4 regions of the Pararhizobium sp. genome follow, and region 3 is predicted to be linked to each of the others. Evidence: riboswitches for the same ligand, from Rfam matches in the RefSeq annotation. Region 3 holds a riboswitch; each other region holds the start of a gene.
The links. Region 3 has a riboswitch for cobalamin ahead of ACQY8Q_RS00845 (ABC transporter substrate-binding protein). Riboswitches for the same ligand answer to the same signal wherever they lie in the genome.

Region 1: it holds a riboswitch for cobalamin, as region 3 does, so the genes downstream of both, ACQY8Q_RS02820 (DUF1636 family protein) here and ACQY8Q_RS00845 (ABC transporter substrate-binding protein) in region 3, are expected to answer to the same signal.
Region 2: it holds a riboswitch for cobalamin, as region 3 does, so the genes downstream of both, bluB (5,6-dimethylbenzimidazole synthase) here and ACQY8Q_RS00845 (ABC transporter substrate-binding protein) in region 3, are expected to answer to the same signal.
Region 4: it holds a riboswitch for cobalamin, as region 3 does, so the genes downstream of both, ACQY8Q_RS17670 (aromatic ring-hydroxylating oxygenase subunit alpha) here and ACQY8Q_RS00845 (ABC transporter substrate-binding protein) in region 3, are expected to answer to the same signal.

What each region holds. Positions count from the first base shown of each region.
Region 1 covers NZ_CBDIHY010000002.1:275,574-279,892, forward strand. Annotated here, with positions in the region: gene ACQY8Q_RS02810 (ABC transporter substrate-binding protein) at 1-267, opposite strand, end outside; gene ACQY8Q_RS02815 (ABC transporter ATP-binding protein) at 284-1,078, opposite strand; gene ACQY8Q_RS02820 (DUF1636 family protein) at 1,103-1,510, opposite strand; cobalamin riboswitch at 1,620-1,834, opposite strand; gene ACQY8Q_RS02825 (hypothetical protein) at 2,123-2,416, opposite strand; gene rpsU (30S ribosomal protein S21) at 2,868-3,101, shown strand; gene ACQY8Q_RS02835 (helix-turn-helix domain-containing protein) at 3,591-3,971, shown strand; gene ACQY8Q_RS02840 (hypothetical protein) at 4,148-4,319, shown strand, end outside.
Region 2 covers NZ_CBDIHY010000003.1:3,738,736-3,743,054, reverse strand. Annotated here, with positions in the region: gene ACQY8Q_RS23980 (phytanoyl-CoA dioxygenase family protein) at 1-998, shown strand, start outside; gene ACQY8Q_RS23975 (SDR family oxidoreductase) at 1,085-1,906, shown strand; cobalamin riboswitch at 1,949-2,160, shown strand; gene bluB (5,6-dimethylbenzimidazole synthase) at 2,205-2,897, shown strand; gene ACQY8Q_RS23965 (DUF2865 domain-containing protein) at 2,898-3,935, opposite strand; gene ACQY8Q_RS23960 (acyl-homoserine-lactone synthase) at 4,188-4,319, opposite strand, start outside.
Region 3 covers NZ_CBDIHY010000001.1:186,941-191,259, forward strand. Annotated here, with positions in the region: gene ACQY8Q_RS00835 (ABC transporter ATP-binding protein) at 1-315, opposite strand, end outside; gene ACQY8Q_RS00840 (FecCD family ABC transporter permease) at 312-1,352, opposite strand; gene ACQY8Q_RS00845 (ABC transporter substrate-binding protein) at 1,361-2,407, opposite strand; cobalamin riboswitch at 2,665-2,905, opposite strand; gene ACQY8Q_RS00850 (SDR family NAD(P)-dependent oxidoreductase) at 2,951-3,745, opposite strand; gene ACQY8Q_RS00855 (SH3 domain-containing protein) at 3,888-4,319, opposite strand, start outside.
Region 4 covers NZ_CBDIHY010000003.1:2,500,445-2,504,763, forward strand. Annotated here, with positions in the region: gene ACQY8Q_RS17655 (diguanylate cyclase domain-containing protein) at 1-798, shown strand, start outside; gene ACQY8Q_RS17660 (DUF6656 family protein) at 799-1,404, opposite strand; gene ACQY8Q_RS17665 (hypothetical protein) at 1,533-1,754, shown strand; cobalamin riboswitch at 1,758-1,956, shown strand; gene ACQY8Q_RS17670 (aromatic ring-hydroxylating oxygenase subunit alpha) at 2,080-3,330, shown strand; gene ACQY8Q_RS17675 (2Fe-2S iron-sulfur cluster-binding protein) at 3,332-4,319, shown strand, end outside.

The sequences.
Region 1 (4,319 bases), on a different contig from region 3:
GAGTTCCTTGACCCCGTCGCGCAGCTTTTCATCCAGCGTCTTCCAGCCGGAAACGCCGGTATAGCCGACCATGTGGTCCTGCAGCTGCAAGGCCAGCATCATTTCAGTCAGATTGACGTCGTTGGAAATTGCCCGTTTTGGCGCGGCATCGAAGGTAACCTCTCGGTTGCAGCTCTTCACGGTGACCGGGTATGCAAACGCCGGCATGGCGATGAAGGCCGTGGCAAGGAAACCCGCAGCGGAGGCGAACAGGCGGAAAGAGGGCATGGTTGGTCCTTTCGGTTCAGGCGGTCTTGAGGGAAAATGAAAAGCGCGCGGCGGCGTTGCCCTGTCCCGGATGGGCAAGGGCGGTGACGCCAAAGGTGGTCGAAATCGCGTGGGGTGTCAGCACGTCGTGCGGCAGGCCGAAGCCGACCATCCGGCCGTCGCGCATCAGCGCCACATGGGTGGCAAACGTACTGGCCAGATTGATATCATGCAGGCTGGTGACGATGGTCAGCTTCAGCCCCGCGAGCAGATGAAGAATCTCCAGCTGGTGGCGGATATCGAGATGGTTGGTCGGCTCATCAAGGATGATGATGTCCGGTTGCTGCGCCAGCGCCCGGGCGACCAGCACACGCTGCTTTTCACCGCCAGACAGCGTCGTGAACTGACGATTGGCCATGGCGGCGAGATCCAGATGTTCCAGGCAATGTCTGACCTGGGCACGGTCCTCGTCCGTCCAGCCTGTCAGTCCCTGGCGCCTCGGAATGCGGCCCATCATCACCACATCAAGTACGGTGAAAGGGAAGTCTGCCGGCATTTCCTGCAGCACGACGGCGACACGGCGAGCCACAGCCCGGGCGGAAAGCGTGCGAATGTCCTCGCCATCGATTTCGATGCGACCCGCCACAGGGGCCACGCCCCGATAAAGGCAGCGCAACAGCGACGTCTTGCCGGCACCGTTCGGCCCGACGATGGCGAGCCGGTTGCCAGCTTCCAGTGAGAAGCTGACATCGCGAACGAGCAGCAGATTGGCTCTTGGTCCCCAGCTAAGGCCCAGAACGTTGAGGCTTGCGCCCCTGCCATCACAGCTCATGGGTTATCTCCCGCAACCACAGTCTCATTGGATGCGCTCTCCGGGATGTTCCGAGATAAGGAAAGCCGCCGGGATGCGGGCAATGGTCTTGCCGCCGAGACCGCGGGGGCGTTCGGCCTCGCGCGTCAAGCCATCCGGCCGTTCGGCATAGATGGCGGCAAAATCCACCAGTGCGCCGATATCCGTGTCCGGCGCGATGTCGCCAAACAGATAGGTCGCCTTGCCGCTGGCCTGGAATGCGATCGTGCACGGACGTTGGCAACCGGCCATACAGACGGTGCCCTCGACCGAAAAATCAGAGCCGCTGGCAACGCCCATGCGCGACAGGCTGTCGTTCAGGCGGGCGAGCAGTGCCAGTCCCGGGCGGCACGCGGTTCCAGTGATCCGGCAATCGGTGCAGACGGTTATGATGTGCTGTGGATGATGCGCCATGTTTTATCCCCGGAGGCGACGTCCGGAGTCCACATGGCGACAAAGTGCAGGCGCGCAAGAGCGCAGCTTTCAGGCCAGATTTTTTCCATCGGAACACCCCGTCCGTTGCAGTTGATCATCGATGATGGCAGGTCTCCTGGCTCGCGGGTCAGTGCGCATCCACCCCTTCCCGGCTTTTGGCCAGTGGGATGTTGTGAATGCACTCTCCGCTTACAGTTGCGGGGGCAGCCACGGTTTTGGCCCTTGATGGGTCGTCCTCACCGTGTTCCCTTTTCAGCCGCTCCAGGGTCACCTGGAAGCAGCACCATCAGAACGACATCTCGCACGATTCCACCAACCAGACAACGCCGGATTCCGCTCTTTCAATATCTTCATCACGGCTGTTATGTTATTTAATTACGCACTCTGCGTCAAGCGCCATTGTGGCGACCGTACAGCCTGTCGGATGTTGTTTGTGACGCAACGCAATCTGGAACCGTCCCGAGTTCCGGCCGGCGGCGTACCTCATTGAGCAGGAGCATTTCCAGCGGCGTACCTTCAAGAAAACAGCCGGGGAATGAAAGTGGCGTTGAGTAGGCGTTACCTCAGCAAATGGTCGGTCACCCGGACGTCTCAACCGTGTCCCGTGTTCTCATCGAGTAGATTTTGCGCCAATTCGCTGATGGCCACTTCCGCTTCCTCCAGCGTCCAGCCGACGCTTTCAGCGCGCTTTGCCAATGCCATCAAGGTTGATGAAAGCTTGCCGGCGGCTGCGTCCAGAACCTCACCCGAATGCAACTCCGCGAGAGTCAGGAAGGATTGCTCAAGCGCCTCCTGGCAGCCGATATCGCGATCTCGGTATGGTCCATTCTGTCTGGGTCTGTTTAACACTTGCATTTTGTTCCCACGGTTTTGGTCCGCATTCACTGCTTTTCCGAGCTATGTCAAACATTGGTGAACCCGATCTTAAGCCCTCTCGCCCGAATGATCCTCAATATTCTGGAAGCCAGCTTTGCTTTCTACAGGAGCGGGCGCCCGGCGGGGTGTCGCTGAAGCAATATCATGTTCCTGCGGTAACCGGCGGATCACGAGGTTGAGCAGAATCAGGCTCCATTATTTGTGTTGGGGCATCCAATGAGGTTTCCAAATCTCGCCGGTCACCGCAGCTTTGGCTGAGGGGTGTTGCGGCTTGTTTTTCAGCGCTCCCGATGGAAAACCACCCAATTGATCAAGGGTATTCCTGCTAAAGTTTGGGGGGCTACGCAAAAGACTAGGCTAATTATGTGAGAAAATTTGCCCCGCGCTCTGGATTTGGTTCGTAAATTGCTCTACTGCCCCTGCCATCTCTTTAGTGAACATCAGACTTTGAAAGATTCACATGCAAGTATTGGTTCGTGATAACAACGTCGATCAGGCACTCCGGGTGCTGAAGAAGAAGCTTCAGCGCGAAGGCGTCTTCCGTGAAATGCGTATGCGGGAAGCATACGAGAAGCCGTCCGTCAAAAAGGCGCGTCAGAAGGCAGAAGCTATCAGCCGTCAGCGCAAGAATGCGCGCAAGCAGCTTCAGCGCGAAGGCCTTCTGCCCGCACCGAAGAAGAAGCCAACCCGCTAATAGCGGCGGCTTCTGACGAGATTCGGGCTTTTTAGTCCAAGGCGCGTCCGGTATCCGGTCGCGCCTCGTTTCGTTTTTTCTCGATAAGTAGATTTGGGCGACTCGGCCACCGTCGGCAGCGACGGTACGGCGCTGTGGAAGCTATATCCCGCCGATCGCACCGGTACGTGCAGCGCTTTCCGGCGCTCGAACGGTCCAGTCAATAACTGCTGCTACGCTCGTGCCATCGCACTCGCCAAAAGCCCTGGTTCTGCGCATCCCTATTTTCGGCGCCGCCGATGCCTCGCCGTCCCGGCTTCTTTGGCGTTCCCATTTAGCGTTGATGCTCTCCATGTGGGACGCATCCCCTCTCGCGGGAAACAAATGTGATTCCCTGCCGGATGTAGCCGAGTTGAACCGTTCAGTGAATTTCCGCTGTATAAAGGAAATATTTCCTACACGTTTAAGTTTCATTCATATCTACTTCTGATTGATTCCAGGGGTAGATCGATGCACCAGCCTAAAATTGACAGAGCGCGTGGCGATCGGCTCAAACAGGCTATGACAGCAAGCGGCCATCGCAAGGCGACAGCGCTTGCGGCCGAGCTTTCCATTTCCCCGGCGGCGATCACCAAGTGGACGCAGGGGCACGCCATGTCCGTGGATCACGCACGCAATCTTGCCGCCCTGCTCAATGTCTCACTCGACTGGTTACTGATGGGGCGGAACGGGCCGGACTGGCTGCGGCCAGGTCAGTTGAGCGAGCTTGAAATCGACCTTATCGGAAAGCTGCGGGAGCGCCCCACGCGGATTACCAAACTGCTGATCGGGCTGACCACCGAGATGCCAAAAGTGCCGCTACCCGAGCAACCAAAACGCGTTCAACCGTAGGTCAAAACGGCCTGGCTATTTTACCCACGGTAAACAGCTTTAGATAGTAAACACAAAGAGGATATCGCAATAGTTTCATCGGGGAATGCAACTGATGGGTGCGTATCGCGCGATGCCATAGGCAGCTGACAGAGGTGAAATTGCCCCCTTACAGACCTCAAATCGGAGAACTATCGATGTCCACACTCCTGACGATCAATGTCACCAATCTTGAGACCGCAACGCAGCAGTTTTATTTCTTTCAGCAGCCGGCAGTCTATACAGGCGGCGCGATTGTTTACAGCAACAGCCTCTATTCCGAGAGCTTGGGAAACTACGCCGCCACAGGCTCTACCCTGACGTTCCAGG
Region 2 (4,319 bases), on a different contig from region 3:
GGCGCCGGGCGGTGCTGGCGGAAATCTGCGAGGCCTTTGCGACGGGGCCGGGTGTCATCGTGCTGAAGCACGCTTTCGAGGACACGGCCGTCATCGATGCGGCGAGCGGCATTTTCGACGACATCATCAACGAGCAGCACCAGACCAATACCGGTGGCGGCGACCATTTTGCCAAGCCGGGCGCCAATGACCGCATCTGGAATTCGCTGGAAAAACACTGCTTGCGCGACCCTCAGAATTTTGCCGCCTACTATGGCAATGCCGTGATCGCTCTGGTCAGCGAAGCCTGGCTCGGGCCGAGCTACCAGATGACGGCGCAGGTCAACCGGGTCAATCCCGGCGGGGCGGCGCAATCGGCGCACCGGGACTATCATCTCGGCTTCCAGACTTCGTCTGTCATCGAGCAGTTTCCTGCGCATGTTCATCGGTTGTCACCGGTCCTGACGCTGCAAGGGGCGGTGGCGCATTGCGACATGCCGCTGGAAAGCGGACCGACGTTGTTTCTGCCCTACAGCCAGACCTATGTTCCGGGCTATCTGGCACTGAAGCGCCAGGAGTTTCGCGATTATTTCGATCGTCACCATGTGCAGTTGCCGCTGTCGAAGGGCGATCTGGTCTTCTTTAACCCGGCCCTCTTCCATGCCGCCGGCACCAATCGTTCCGAAGGGATCAAGCGGGTGGCAAACCTCCTGCAGGTCTCCTCGGCGTTTGGCCGGGCAATGGAGACGGTCAACCGGGAGCGCATGAGTGCCGTTCTCTATCCGGCCCTGAAGGCGATGCTTGCCGACGGCCGGTTGTCTTCGGCGGAAGCGGCGTGTGCCATTGCGTCCTGCGCCGAAGGTTATTCCTTCCCGACCAATCTCGACCGGGATCCGCCAGTTGGCGGGCTTGCGCCGAAAACGCAGGCACAGTTGATGCACGAAGCGCTGTCGGGTGGTTGGGAGGAAGCCGCTTTTGCGGCAGCGCTTGCAGCCCAGTCGGAGAAGAAGCTCAGCTAGCGGAAACATCTCTCTCAATGTGAGCTCCTGCCCGAATGCCGGGCGGGAGTTTTTGGCATCGGCGATATCGAAAATGGAGGAATACAATGAGCAATGATTATGGCCGTCTCGATGGCAAGATCGCGATCGTCACGGGTGGCACACAAGGGCTGGGGGCGGCGATTGCCACGCTGTTTGCCGAACGGGGTGCCGCCGGTATCGTCATCTGCGGCCGCAATGCCGCCAAGGGCGAGGCCAAGGCGGCCGAGATCGGCAAGGCGACAGGAACCCGGGTGGTCTATGTGCAGGCCGATCTGGAAAAGGTCGAGGATGCGCGCAAGGTGGTTTTGGCTTGCGACACGGAATTCGGCCGTATCGATGCACTGGTGAACGCGGCGGCGATTACAGATCGCGGCACAATCCTCGATACCAGCCCGGAACTGTTCGACCGGATGTTTGCCGTCAACGTGCGGGCGCCGTTCTTCCTGATGCAGGAAGCGATCAACGTCATGCGCCGCGAGAAGATCGAGGGAACCATCGTCAATATCGGTTCGATGTCGGCCATGGCCGGCCAACCTTTCATCTCTGCCTATTGCGCTTCCAAAGGCGCACTGGAAACGCTGACCAAAAACACGGCTTATGCCGTGCTGCGCAACCGGATTCGGGTCAACGGTCTGAATATCGGCTGGATGGCATCCGAAGGCGAGGATCGCATCCAACGCGAATTTCATGGCGCGGCCAGCGACTGGCTGGAAAAGGCAGCGGCGAGCCAGCCCTTCGGCCGTCTGGTCGATCCGGCCGAAGTCGCGCGCGCCTGCGCCTATCTGTCGTCGGCGGAATCCGGCCTGATGACCGGATCGATGATCTGTTTGGATCAGTCGATCTGGGGTGCCTATGACGGTTCGCCGCATCCGGTCGCGGCGATCTGATGACAACCGGCGGGCCGCCTTGCAAACGGCGGCCTGCTATGGCCATATCGTTTCGTTCAGGTGCCTGCGCAAGCGGGAGAATCGGGAACCCGGTGAAAGTCCGGGACGTGCCCAGCGCTGTAACGGGGACGGTTTTGCTTTATTGAATCTCTGAATCATTTCAGAATTATGCCACTGGATCTTCAAGCAATCCGGGAAGGCGGCAAAACCGGATGATCCGCAGTCAGAAGACCGGCCTGACGAGATAGACCAGCCCCGCGCGGACGGCGGGAGGTTTCGCATTGTTGGGGATCAAACGATGCAAACTGAACCGCAAGACTGCCTTGTGAGGGCGGACGCATTTTCATCGGACGAGCGCGCAGCCGTCTACCGCGCCATTGAAACCCGCCGCGACGTGCGCGATCAGTTCCTGCCTGCGCCCTTGCCGGACGCGCTGATCAGGCGGTTGCTCGCTGCCGCTCACAGCGCGCCGTCGGTCGGCTTCATGCAGCCCTGGAATTTCATTGTCGTCCGCGACGAGGGCCGGCGTACTCGTGTCTTCGAGGCATTCCAGCGGGCCAACGAAGAGGCGGCGCTGATGTTTGAAGGCGAGGCGCAGGGCAAGTACCGCTCATTGAAGCTCGAAGGAATCCGCAAGGCGCCCGTGAGTATCTGCGTCACCTGCGATCCGACCCGCGCCGGTAAGGTCGTTCTCGGCCGGACGCACAATCCGCGCATGGATGCATTTTCGACAGTCTGCGCCGTGCAGAACCTCTGGCTTGCCGCACGCGCCGAAGGCGTCGGCGTCGGCTGGGTCAGCATTTTCCATGAGCGCGATATCAAGGACGTGCTCGGCATTCCAGATCATATCGAGATCATCGCCTGGCTGTGTCTTGGCTATGTCGATACGCTCTATGCCGAGCCGGAATTGGCCGTCAAAGGCTGGCGCCAGCGCTTGCCGCTCGAGGACCTGGTATTTTCCGACTGCTGGGGTGGGCGACCTATGAAGTGATCAGTTGGTCTGCTGCAGTTCCTGATATCCGGGGCCGGCTGGATGCCGCAGGTCAATCGAGGTTTCCTGCGACGGAAGGAAGCTCGGGCCGACGACACGAACCTTGTTATCCTGTGGATTGTAGGCCCGGTCGGCAACGGTGCTTTTCACCTCCGCGGGATCAGCCTTCTTGCGGGTGCGAACCTCGATAACGCCCTTGCCATCGTTCGGGGTGCTCTGCTGCGTCGCCGTGCGTCCGACGGGAGCGCAGCCGCATTGGCCGGGCTGGCTAAGATCGCGGGTCTTGTAGGCGAAAGCCGAGGGTAGATCGGCATAGGGTTCGCCTGTGGCAGCCGAGACCATCTGGTTTGTCTCTTCGGTCGCCAGCTCATGATAGTAAAGTGCCGTCTCCGTTCCCGGGCAGCGCCGTTGGCATGCTTCGGCATCGCGTTGAAAATCGGCTGGCGATGAGTTCGAGGAGATCGGGAAGAACGCACCATCACAGGTGCGCACGCACATTGTGCGCAGGTTGCCGGGATAGTCGGCGCTCGGGCCGAAGCCGTTATCCGGCGTAGTGAAATCGGTGTTGCTGCCGCGCATGTCCGGATAGCCTTCGCCGATCGGCGGCAGGTCGTTCAGGATATTGCGATGGGTTTCCGGTTCCTCGATGGCGGCACTGAGCACTTCATCCTGCTCCTCGCCGCAGCGATTGGCAGCAAGCGCCGCATGAATGCGCCGCCGGGTCACGTCGCTGTCGCCGCCTTCCAGAAGGTTCAGCCGACGGGCCTTCAGTGTTTTGAGATCCATTTGCATCTGCGAGATTTCAGCGTCCAGGCTGTTGCAGGCGTCTTCGTTCGGACCGCCGACGATGATGACACTGCCTGAACTGCATCCCATCCGCCTCAGATCGCTGCGCGCCTGCCGCAGGTCCAGGTTCTGACGGGAGATCGCACCGGTATAGTCGCGCAGATTTGCATTGGATGCGACGATTTTCGGCAGGCCGGCAAGGCGGGCGTTCAGCCGTTCGCACACCGCTGAAGCGTCGGCCGTGGTCGTCATGACCAGAAGAAGCGGGGCTATCAGCGCCGCAAGGGATATCGAACGGAAGGTCACGTGTTTCTCTCGCCTGAGCGTACCGGCACCGTGCCGGGTGCGAAGGAGCATCCTGCGCACTCTGACTGTGCCGCTATCATAGCGTCATTCGACGGTGCTGCAACGCAGTCCGCGTAGCAGCGTTAACGGCGGGCGGGAGATAAATGCGGGGCGAGGCGGGAGAGCCACAATCGGTGGCTCTCCCGTGGGTAATGCAACTTATGCGGCCCGGGCTGTTTCCAGAGACATCGGCCGTTTCAGCACCGACCCGCCGATTTCAGCGATGGCTTTCATCCTGTCCAAAAGGTCGGTCGTGACTTCCCAGGCAACTGCGACGGCATAGACGGAGCC
Region 3 (4,319 bases):
GCGATGCGGCGTGCGCCCCAGCCGGACAACATCCAGCACGGTGACCTGCGCCTCGGTCGTCGCCTGCTGTTCGACCAGTGCCACGCGCCGGGCGATATCGAGACGGGCCATTCCGGCGATATCGGCATGGCCGAGCGCAATGACGCCGCTCTTGACGTTGCGCAAACGGCAGATCAGCTTGAGAAGGCTGGATTTTCCGGAACCGTTTGGACCGAGCAGACCAAGCGTTTTTCCGGCGGCGACGTCGATACTGATGCCGTTGACGATCATCAGGCCACCGGCCGACCAGCGCACGTCCTTGATGGAAATGCTCACACCGGCCTCCTCGCCCTATAGAGAATGAGCGCGAAGGCAGGTGCGCCGAACAGCGCCGTGACGACGCCGATCGGCAGGATCTGCTGCGGAATGATGATGCGCGAGACGATATCGGCAGCCACCATGAAGATCGCGCCAATGATTGCCGATGCCGGCAACAGGCGGCCATGCGACGGGCCGACCAGAAACCGCGCGGCATGCGGAATGACCAGCCCGACAAAACCGATGGAGCCGACGATGCTGACCATTGCTGCCGTCATTAGCGCCGTGGCGCCCAGCAGGATGACCCGTACCCGGTTGATGGCAATGCCCAATGCCGCCGCCGCATCGACGCCGAAGGTGAAGGCATCGAGTGCGCGCGCATAAAACATCGACACCGCAAAACCGAGCAGGGCGACCGGAGCCGCGAGATAGACATCGGGCCAGCGGACGCCAGAAAGGCTTCCAAGCAGCCAGAACATCACGCCGCGTGCCTGCTCGGCATTGGCCGACGTCGTGACGATATAGGAGGTCAGAGCATTGAAAAGCTGTGAACCGGCAACACCGGCCAGAATGATCCGGTCCGCCCCGCCGCCTGCTCCAGCCGCCAGCGCCGAGACCAGAACGAAGGCAACGACCGCGCCGATGAATGCGCCGGTCGACAGGGTCAGCGCACCATATCCAAAACCCAGGATCATCACCGCCACGGCCCCGGTCGAGGCGCCGGCGGAAATGCCGAGCACATAGGGCTCGGCCAGCGGGTTACGCAGCAACGCCTGCAGGATAGCCCCCGACAGGGCAAGGGCGGCCCCAGCGCTTGCCGCCAGCAATGCGCGGCTGAGACGGTAATCCCAGACGATACCCTGATGGATGCGGCTGAGTTCGAACGCGGTGCCGAACAGGCGATTGGAAACGGCCTTGGCCGTTGTCTCCAGCGGAATGGAAATCTCGCCGATGGACACGGCGAGACTGATGATGAAACCGAGCACGGCGAACGACAGGATGACCAGCGCCAGGCGCGCCCACCATCGTTCGCCCGCCATGACGGGTTGAACCATGGTTAGGCTCACTGCGACAGGCCGAAGGATTTGATGCCCTTGGCAAGGATCTCGATGCCGTCGATCGTGCGGATCGTCGGGTTCATCGATTGCGCGTCCATCTCGACGAAGCGCTTGTTTTTGACCGCATCCAGCTGGCTGGTGACCGGATCCTTCTCGAGGAAATCGATTTTCACGGCCGGATCGTCAGCGGCATAGCGGCGGCGGTCCATGGTGGCGATGACGATCACCGATGGGTTGGCCTCTGCGATGGTTTCCCATCCGACCAATGGCCACTCTTCTTCAGTCGTCACCACATTTTTCGCACCCAGCGCCTTCAGGATATAGGCCGGTGCGCTGTTCTTGCCGGCGATGAAGGCATCGCCCTGCACTTCCTTGCTGGAAAACCAGAATACAACGGGCAGCGCGCCCAGCTTGGCAGCGCCGATCGATGCAACGGCATCGGCTTCGCGCTTCTTCAGGTCGGCGATCAAAGCGTCGCCGCGATCCTGAATATCGAAGATCTGCGCCAGCTCTCCGATCTGCTGATAGATCAGGTCCATGGTGAAGAGTTCGCGGCGGACACCGTCGCCGCCGTCGGTATTGATCTTGGCAACGCAATCGGTCGGCGAGACATATGTATTGATGCCGAGGCCGGAAAACTGCTCGCGCTTGCCGACCGATCCCTGCGTGCCGACATGCCATTCGAATTCTGCCGCCACCAGATCCGGCTCAACGCCAACGACGGATTCAAAGCTCGGGTCGTTGTCGGCCAGCCGCTTGATCGTCTTGTTGGCTTCGGCAAAGGCCGGTAGGACCGGGCCAACCCAGACGGCGGTGCCGGCGATCTTGTCGGCGAGACCAAGCGAGAACAGGATTTCGGTCATGCCCTGGCCGATCGAGACGACCTTCTGGGGCGCCTTGTCGAAGCTGACGGTCTGGCCGCAATTGGTAATAGTCAGTGGATAGGCGGTCGATGCGGCAGCAGCGGGCGTGGTAAAGCCTGCGACCGCAAAGGCGGCTGCCGATAGCGGAGCCAGAACGCGGGAAAGATGACGGATACGGTTGGTAAACATGGTGACTTTCTTGAAACGGAATTCCAGGCCCGGCGGCAATGCGTGAGCGGAATTGAAAGATGGGAAGCGGCGATTTCGTGTCTGTGCGACAGCACTGCCGGGCTAGCCGGGTTTGCTTTGACGCTCAGAGGCAATCTGCCGATCGCTTAATGATGGGTGGAATATTCCGTTTGGAAGAAAACGGCGAAAGAACGCCGGATGCGGCCGTCGAAATCAGACATGATGGCTCCTGTTCCGGGCAACCCCGCCCGGGAAGTTGGATGTTGCTTTCGACGGCAGGTCTCCTGGCTCGCGGATATCTGCCTTTCGCCTGCCTTCCCGCAAACCCGGAGGGCTCGCAGTGGCTTGGCGCTTTAAAAAGCGCCGGGTGGCGATCGGCAATCCGCTTACAGTTGCGGGGGCAGCCACGGTCTTGGTCCCTGTTGGGTCTTCCGCACCGTGTTCCCTATTAATCCCCTCGAAGTCATCCATCGGGGAACCGTCGGATGCCACTTAGTCCGAGCATGGCGGCGTCGTCAAGACGACAGCACCGCCCGTCACTGTCTACGGCATCAGCTGACCGCCATTGACCTCGATGATCTGGCCGGTGACATAGCCGGAGAGTGTAGGAGATGCGAGAAACAGATAGGCGCCGACGCATTCCTCCGGCGTGCCAATCCGGCCTTGCGGTACGGTCTTGCGCTGGGCGTCGAGCATTTCCGGGCTGGTATAGCGATCATGAAAGGGCGTGGCGATGACACCGGGTGCTACCGCGTTGACACGGATATCGTCGCCGGCAAATTCCTTGGCGTGGCCACGGGTAATCGTCGAGACAAAGCCTTTCGACGCCGCATAGAGGATGGCACCGTTGCCGCCGCCATTGCGGGCGGCGATCGAAGTCGTGTTGATGATGAAGCCGCCCTGCTTCTTCAGCCACGGATGCGCGGCGCGGGTGGCAGCCAGCACGGAGCGGGCATTAAGGTCCATGACGCGCTCGTAATGGGCGTCGTTCATCTCGGACGTCGCAACACGGCCAAGCATGCCGCCGGCATTGTTGATCAGCCCATCGAGACGGCCGAAATGATGGGCAGCCTCTTCGACCACACGCTCCGTCACGCCATCGGCCGAGACGTCGCCCTGAACCAGAACGGCCTTGCCGCCCGCGCTCTCGATCTCGGAAAGGAGATTTTCTGCAGCGTGCCTGCTCTCGTTGTAGTGGATGGCGACACTTGCGCCTTGCGCAGAAAATGCACGCACAAGCGCTGCGCCAATGCCGGTCGAAGCTCCGGTGATCAGAATTATCTTGCCGTCGAGGTCGGCGATACGAACCCCGTTCCATTGTCCCTGCAGGCCTGCCATCGCTTATCCTCGATTGTCGTGAAAGGTCGGACGAAGAATAGCGTTGGAAACAGGGATGGCCAGTACCGTTTGAGGGCTGGCACCGTCTAAAAGCAAATGCCGTCCGAAGGTAACCCCTCCGAACGGCAGATAGATCGGGTGGTCAGCGGCGGCGGAAACCGCCACCTCCATGGAACCCGCCACCGCCGTGGAAGCCCCCGCCCCCGTGGAACCCGCCACCGCCGCCAAAATTACCGCCGCCGTGGAAGCCACCTCCACCGAAACCGCCACCACGCTGGAAATCCCCGCCATCGAACCCGCCCGGTGCCGGACGGCGGATCATGTCCTGTTGGAATGCCCGCTGGTTGCCGATCTGACGGCCGGCGCGATCAAGGCCGAGATTGTCCGGCGCCACCGGGCGGACGCGATTGTTGGTGCGGTTTGCCAGAGGTTTGATGGCATCCTGGTTCTGGCCAATTTTCTGCGCCGCATCCGGATGTTTGGCCGCAAAGTTCTCGCCATGTTGTTTCAGATTGTCGGTCGATGGCTTCTGCACGGGATCCCAGCCGTCAGGCGTATGCTTCTGCCATTGGCC
Region 4 (4,319 bases), on a different contig from region 3:
ATGAGCAATTTCATGAACCTTCTGTCGCGGGAAAAGGACCAGCTTGATGATTATGGACGGTTGATCAGCGAGGCGACGAAAGCGCTGGTGGTGTCCGATGACGCAAGCCAGGCGGCGCTTGCCAATTCCATCCAGGCGCTGAAGCGGGCCACCGAACGGCAGGTGTCGCACAATGCCGAATTGGGAGAGAGCGTCATCGCGCAATCCACCGTCATCGCCGGTGTCCAGAAGGACCTTGCCGACTTCGAAGCGCGGAAATTCTCAGATACGGTCACCGGGCTTGCCAATCGCCGCGCCTTCAACAAGGCGCTCGCCAAGGTCTACGCCGATCCCGACCTGCCGCTTGCCTGCGGCATCGCCATTGCCGAACCCGATACCAGCCGGCGATTGTCCGGCGAACAGGCGGCCGCATTGGCGGAGCCGTTGGCCAAGCATATCGGCGGGATTATCCAGCAGGCGTTTCCGTCAAGCGAACTGGTCGCCCGTTTCGACGGCACCCGTTTCGGTTTTCTGGTTACCGCGGGCGAGGAGCGGGAGGTGGTGCGGCTTGTGGCGCTTTTGCGCTCGGCCTTGCGCGGCACGCATTTCAAACATCCGAAAACCGGCCGCGATCTCGGCTGCGTCACGCTTTCGGTCGGCATATGCATGTCGGATGATGCCAGCAACGCTTTCGATCTTGTCGGTACGGCGGAAAAGGCGCTCGGCAGGGCGCAGGGCAAGGGTGGAGACCAGACGATCGTTCATGGGGCCGAAAGCGAGCAGCCGCCCGGGCGCGACTGGCTGATCTACAAGCAGTGATCAGAGGCTGCCGATGATCTTGCGAAGCTGTTCGTTGCGGGCGCCAAGCAGAAGCACGTTCTTCAGTGCTTCCTTTGGGTCACGGGTGCGAAACAACAGCCCATTGTCGTGCACGGCGCGATTGACAGTCAGCTTGCCTGCCTCGGCATCCATCTCGGTTGCGACGGCAAAATACATCCGCGAATAACCGAGTTTGATCTTCTCGAAAAAGTGCTGGTCGTCGCCGATGTCGGAGAAGAAGTTGGCAATGTAGAACGACCAGCGGACGTCCTCGAACTTGGCGAATTTCGTCCGCGCTGCGGTGACGTGGCAGTAGCCGAGATGCGGGCTATCGGCGAGCGTGCGGTGAAACAGCAGTTTCGGGAAACGGATCGAGCGGTGGAAGCCGTTGATCCGGTCATGCGTCACGGTCCCGGCCGCTTCAAGCTTCTTGCCGGTGCGGGTGGCGACCTCCTGGTGGGTCAGATAGCGCTTTTCAGCGGCACTCCATTCCTGCTGGTGCCGGTTGATCCGCCCGGTGCGCAGGAATTCGGTATAGATCGCGGCCTTCGCCGCCGGAACCGGCTTCTTGACTGCGGCGGCATCGAAATATCTCAAGTTTGACATCGGCCTGTACCAAAATGCGCAGAATGCGGACGAAGCACTCCGGGGCGTAATCGCTCGTGAGATGACGCTAACGTGTTATGGTTAATGCAGTCTTGCCAAGCTTAAACCTTTTGCCGCGAAATATGCGCATGACTGCGCCAGTATTGGCGCTGTTCGATGTCGCAAAGAGGCCGCATTGCAGCCGATTGCCGAAGCGTTGCGCGGAAAACCGGGCTTTTGCTGAAAATTCAGAAGATCACGTTGTTTATGCTTATAAAATAGCCAGATGGACTGTGGTCTCAAGCAATATGTTGCGTGTCGTCTTTCTGGAATCGGATGTCGTTAATTGGCGGCTGTTTTTCCGGGCGTGAGGATTAGATGAAGACACTCAAGGTGCCGTCTTTATAGGGAAGGGCGGAGAATTGGGAAGCCGGTCGAAATCCGGCGCTGCCCCCGCAACGGTGGTGGAGCGAAACCTCGGCAAAAGGCCACTGGAGAAATCCGGGAAGGCGCCGGGATCGTCCGCAAGGACAGCTCCAGAGCCCGGAAACCAGCCTTGTGATGAAATTGATATCTGGGTTGCGGCGGGCAGCCGGAAGGAGAACCACTGTAACCACGCGCTCTCCCGGCGCGCCGGCGGTTCCTTTCCTGTATGCTGCAACTTTCAAAAAAGTTGGCGAGCACAAGGAAATGACCATGGATCTCCGCAGTGAAGTCCTCCGCACATTGAAGAACCGGCGCGATACACACAGCCTTGAACAGGCCTTCTACACCGATCCCGATCTCTACAGGCTCGATATGGAGGAGATCTGGTACAAGGACTGGCTGTTCATCGGCCATGACTGCGAAATCCCGAAATCCGGCAATTATTTCACCGTCCAGGTCGGCGAATATCCGGTCGTCATCGTCCGTGACCGCACCGGTACTGTGCGGGCGCTGCACAATTCCTGCCGCCATCGCGGTTCGCGCGTCTGCGCCGGTGCCAAGGGCTCGTCTGCCAAGCTCGTCTGTCCCTATCACCAGTGGACCTATGAGCTGGATGGCAAGCTGCTGTTCGCCCGCCAGATGGGCGAGGACTTCGACAAGAACCAGCATGGTCTGAAACCGATCCACTGCGAAACCATCGGCGGCTATATCTTTATCTGCCTCGCGGAAGAGGCGATGGATTTCCAGCCCGTGCGCGACATGGTGTCGTCCTATGTGACGCCCCACAATCTGAAAGACACCAAGGTCGCGTTTGAAAGCACGATCATCGAGAAGGGCAACTGGAAACTCGTCTGGGAAAACAACCGCGAGTGCTACCACTGCGCCGCAAACCACCCCGAACTTTGCCGCACCTATCCGGAAGCCCCAACAGCAACCGGCGTGCAGGGTGCCAAGGACGATCCGGTCATCGCCGCCCATTGGGCACATTGCGAAGCCTCAGGCCTGCCGAGCGAGTTCAAGATCGATCACAAAGGCCAGTTCCGCGTCGCCCGCATGCCGCTGATCGAAGGGGCTGAAAGCTACACCATGTCCGGCAAGCGCGCCGTCCAGCGCCAGCTGTCCGACGATGTCAGCCAGAGCCATATCGGCACGCTGTTGTTGTTCCACTATCCGAGCACCTGGAACCATGTGCTGGCCGATCACGCCATCACCTTCCGCGTCCTGCCGCTTGGCCCCGAACTCACCCAGGTGACGACCAAATGGCTGGTGCACAAGGATGCCGTCGAAGGCGTTGATTACAATATTGAAGAACTGACGCATGTCTGGACCGAGACCAACGACCAGGATCGCCAGATCGTCGAGGAAAATGCCTTCGGCATCCGCTCGCCCGCCTATCAGCCCGGCCCCTATTCGCCGGAACACGAAGGCGGCGTGATGCAGTTCGTCGAATGGTACACCAACTTCCTGGCGGACCGCCTGCAGGGCAGCTCCATCTCCACCCCTCTGGTTCGGGTCGCCTGACATGACGATTGCTTCATCCTTCCGGCACTTCGACGAGTTGCAGCCGTTTAATGACCGGCAGCAACTGCTGGAATGCATCTCCGTCACCGCCGAAGGGCCGGATGTGATGACCTTCGGCTTCAAGGCCGACAAAGACAGCTGGTTCCGCTATCTGCCAGGCCAGTTCGTCACGCTCGAACTGCCGGTGACGCCAGACGATCCGGTGATGCGCACCTACACGCTGTCCTCGACGCCATCGCGGCCGTTTTCGGTTGCCGTCACCGTCAAGGCGCAGGCATCGAGCATCGGCACACGCTGGATGTTCGACAACCTCAAGCCGGGTATGAAGCTGAAGGCCTTCGGCCCGCTCGGCGATTTCTCCTTCGTGCGTCATCCCGGCGAAAAATATCTGTTCATCTCGGCCGGTTCCGGCATCACGCCAATGATGTCGATGACCCGCTGGATGGCCGATTGCGCCCCGCAAACCGATGTTTCCTTCCTCTCCTGCGCCCGCCAGCCGGACGATCTGTTGTTCCGCGACGAGCTGGAAAACATCTCCCGTAACATGCCGAACCTCAATCTCGGTTTCATCGTCGAGACCCATGCGCCGCGTCACAGCTGGCACGGGCTGCGCGGCCGTATCGAGACGTCGAAGCTGGCGCTGCTGGCGCCGGATTTCCGCGAGCGTACCGTGTTCTGCTGCGGCCCCGAACCGTTCATGCGCGGCGTCAAATCAATGCTGGAAAGCGTCGGTTTCGACATGAACCGCTATCACGAGGAGAGCTTTCAGCCGGCCAATGCGCCCGATCCGGCAGAACTTGCCATTCGCGCTGGCGCTGGCGAAGCGGATGCGGCAGCGGTCTCCACCGTGACCTTCACCATGGCCGGCAAGGACGCCAAGTGTCAGCCCGGCCAGACCATCCTGCAGACGGCACGCTTGGCTGGCGTGCGCATCGGGGCTGCCTGCGAGGGCGGACTGTGCGGTACCTGCCGGGTGATGAAGATTTCCG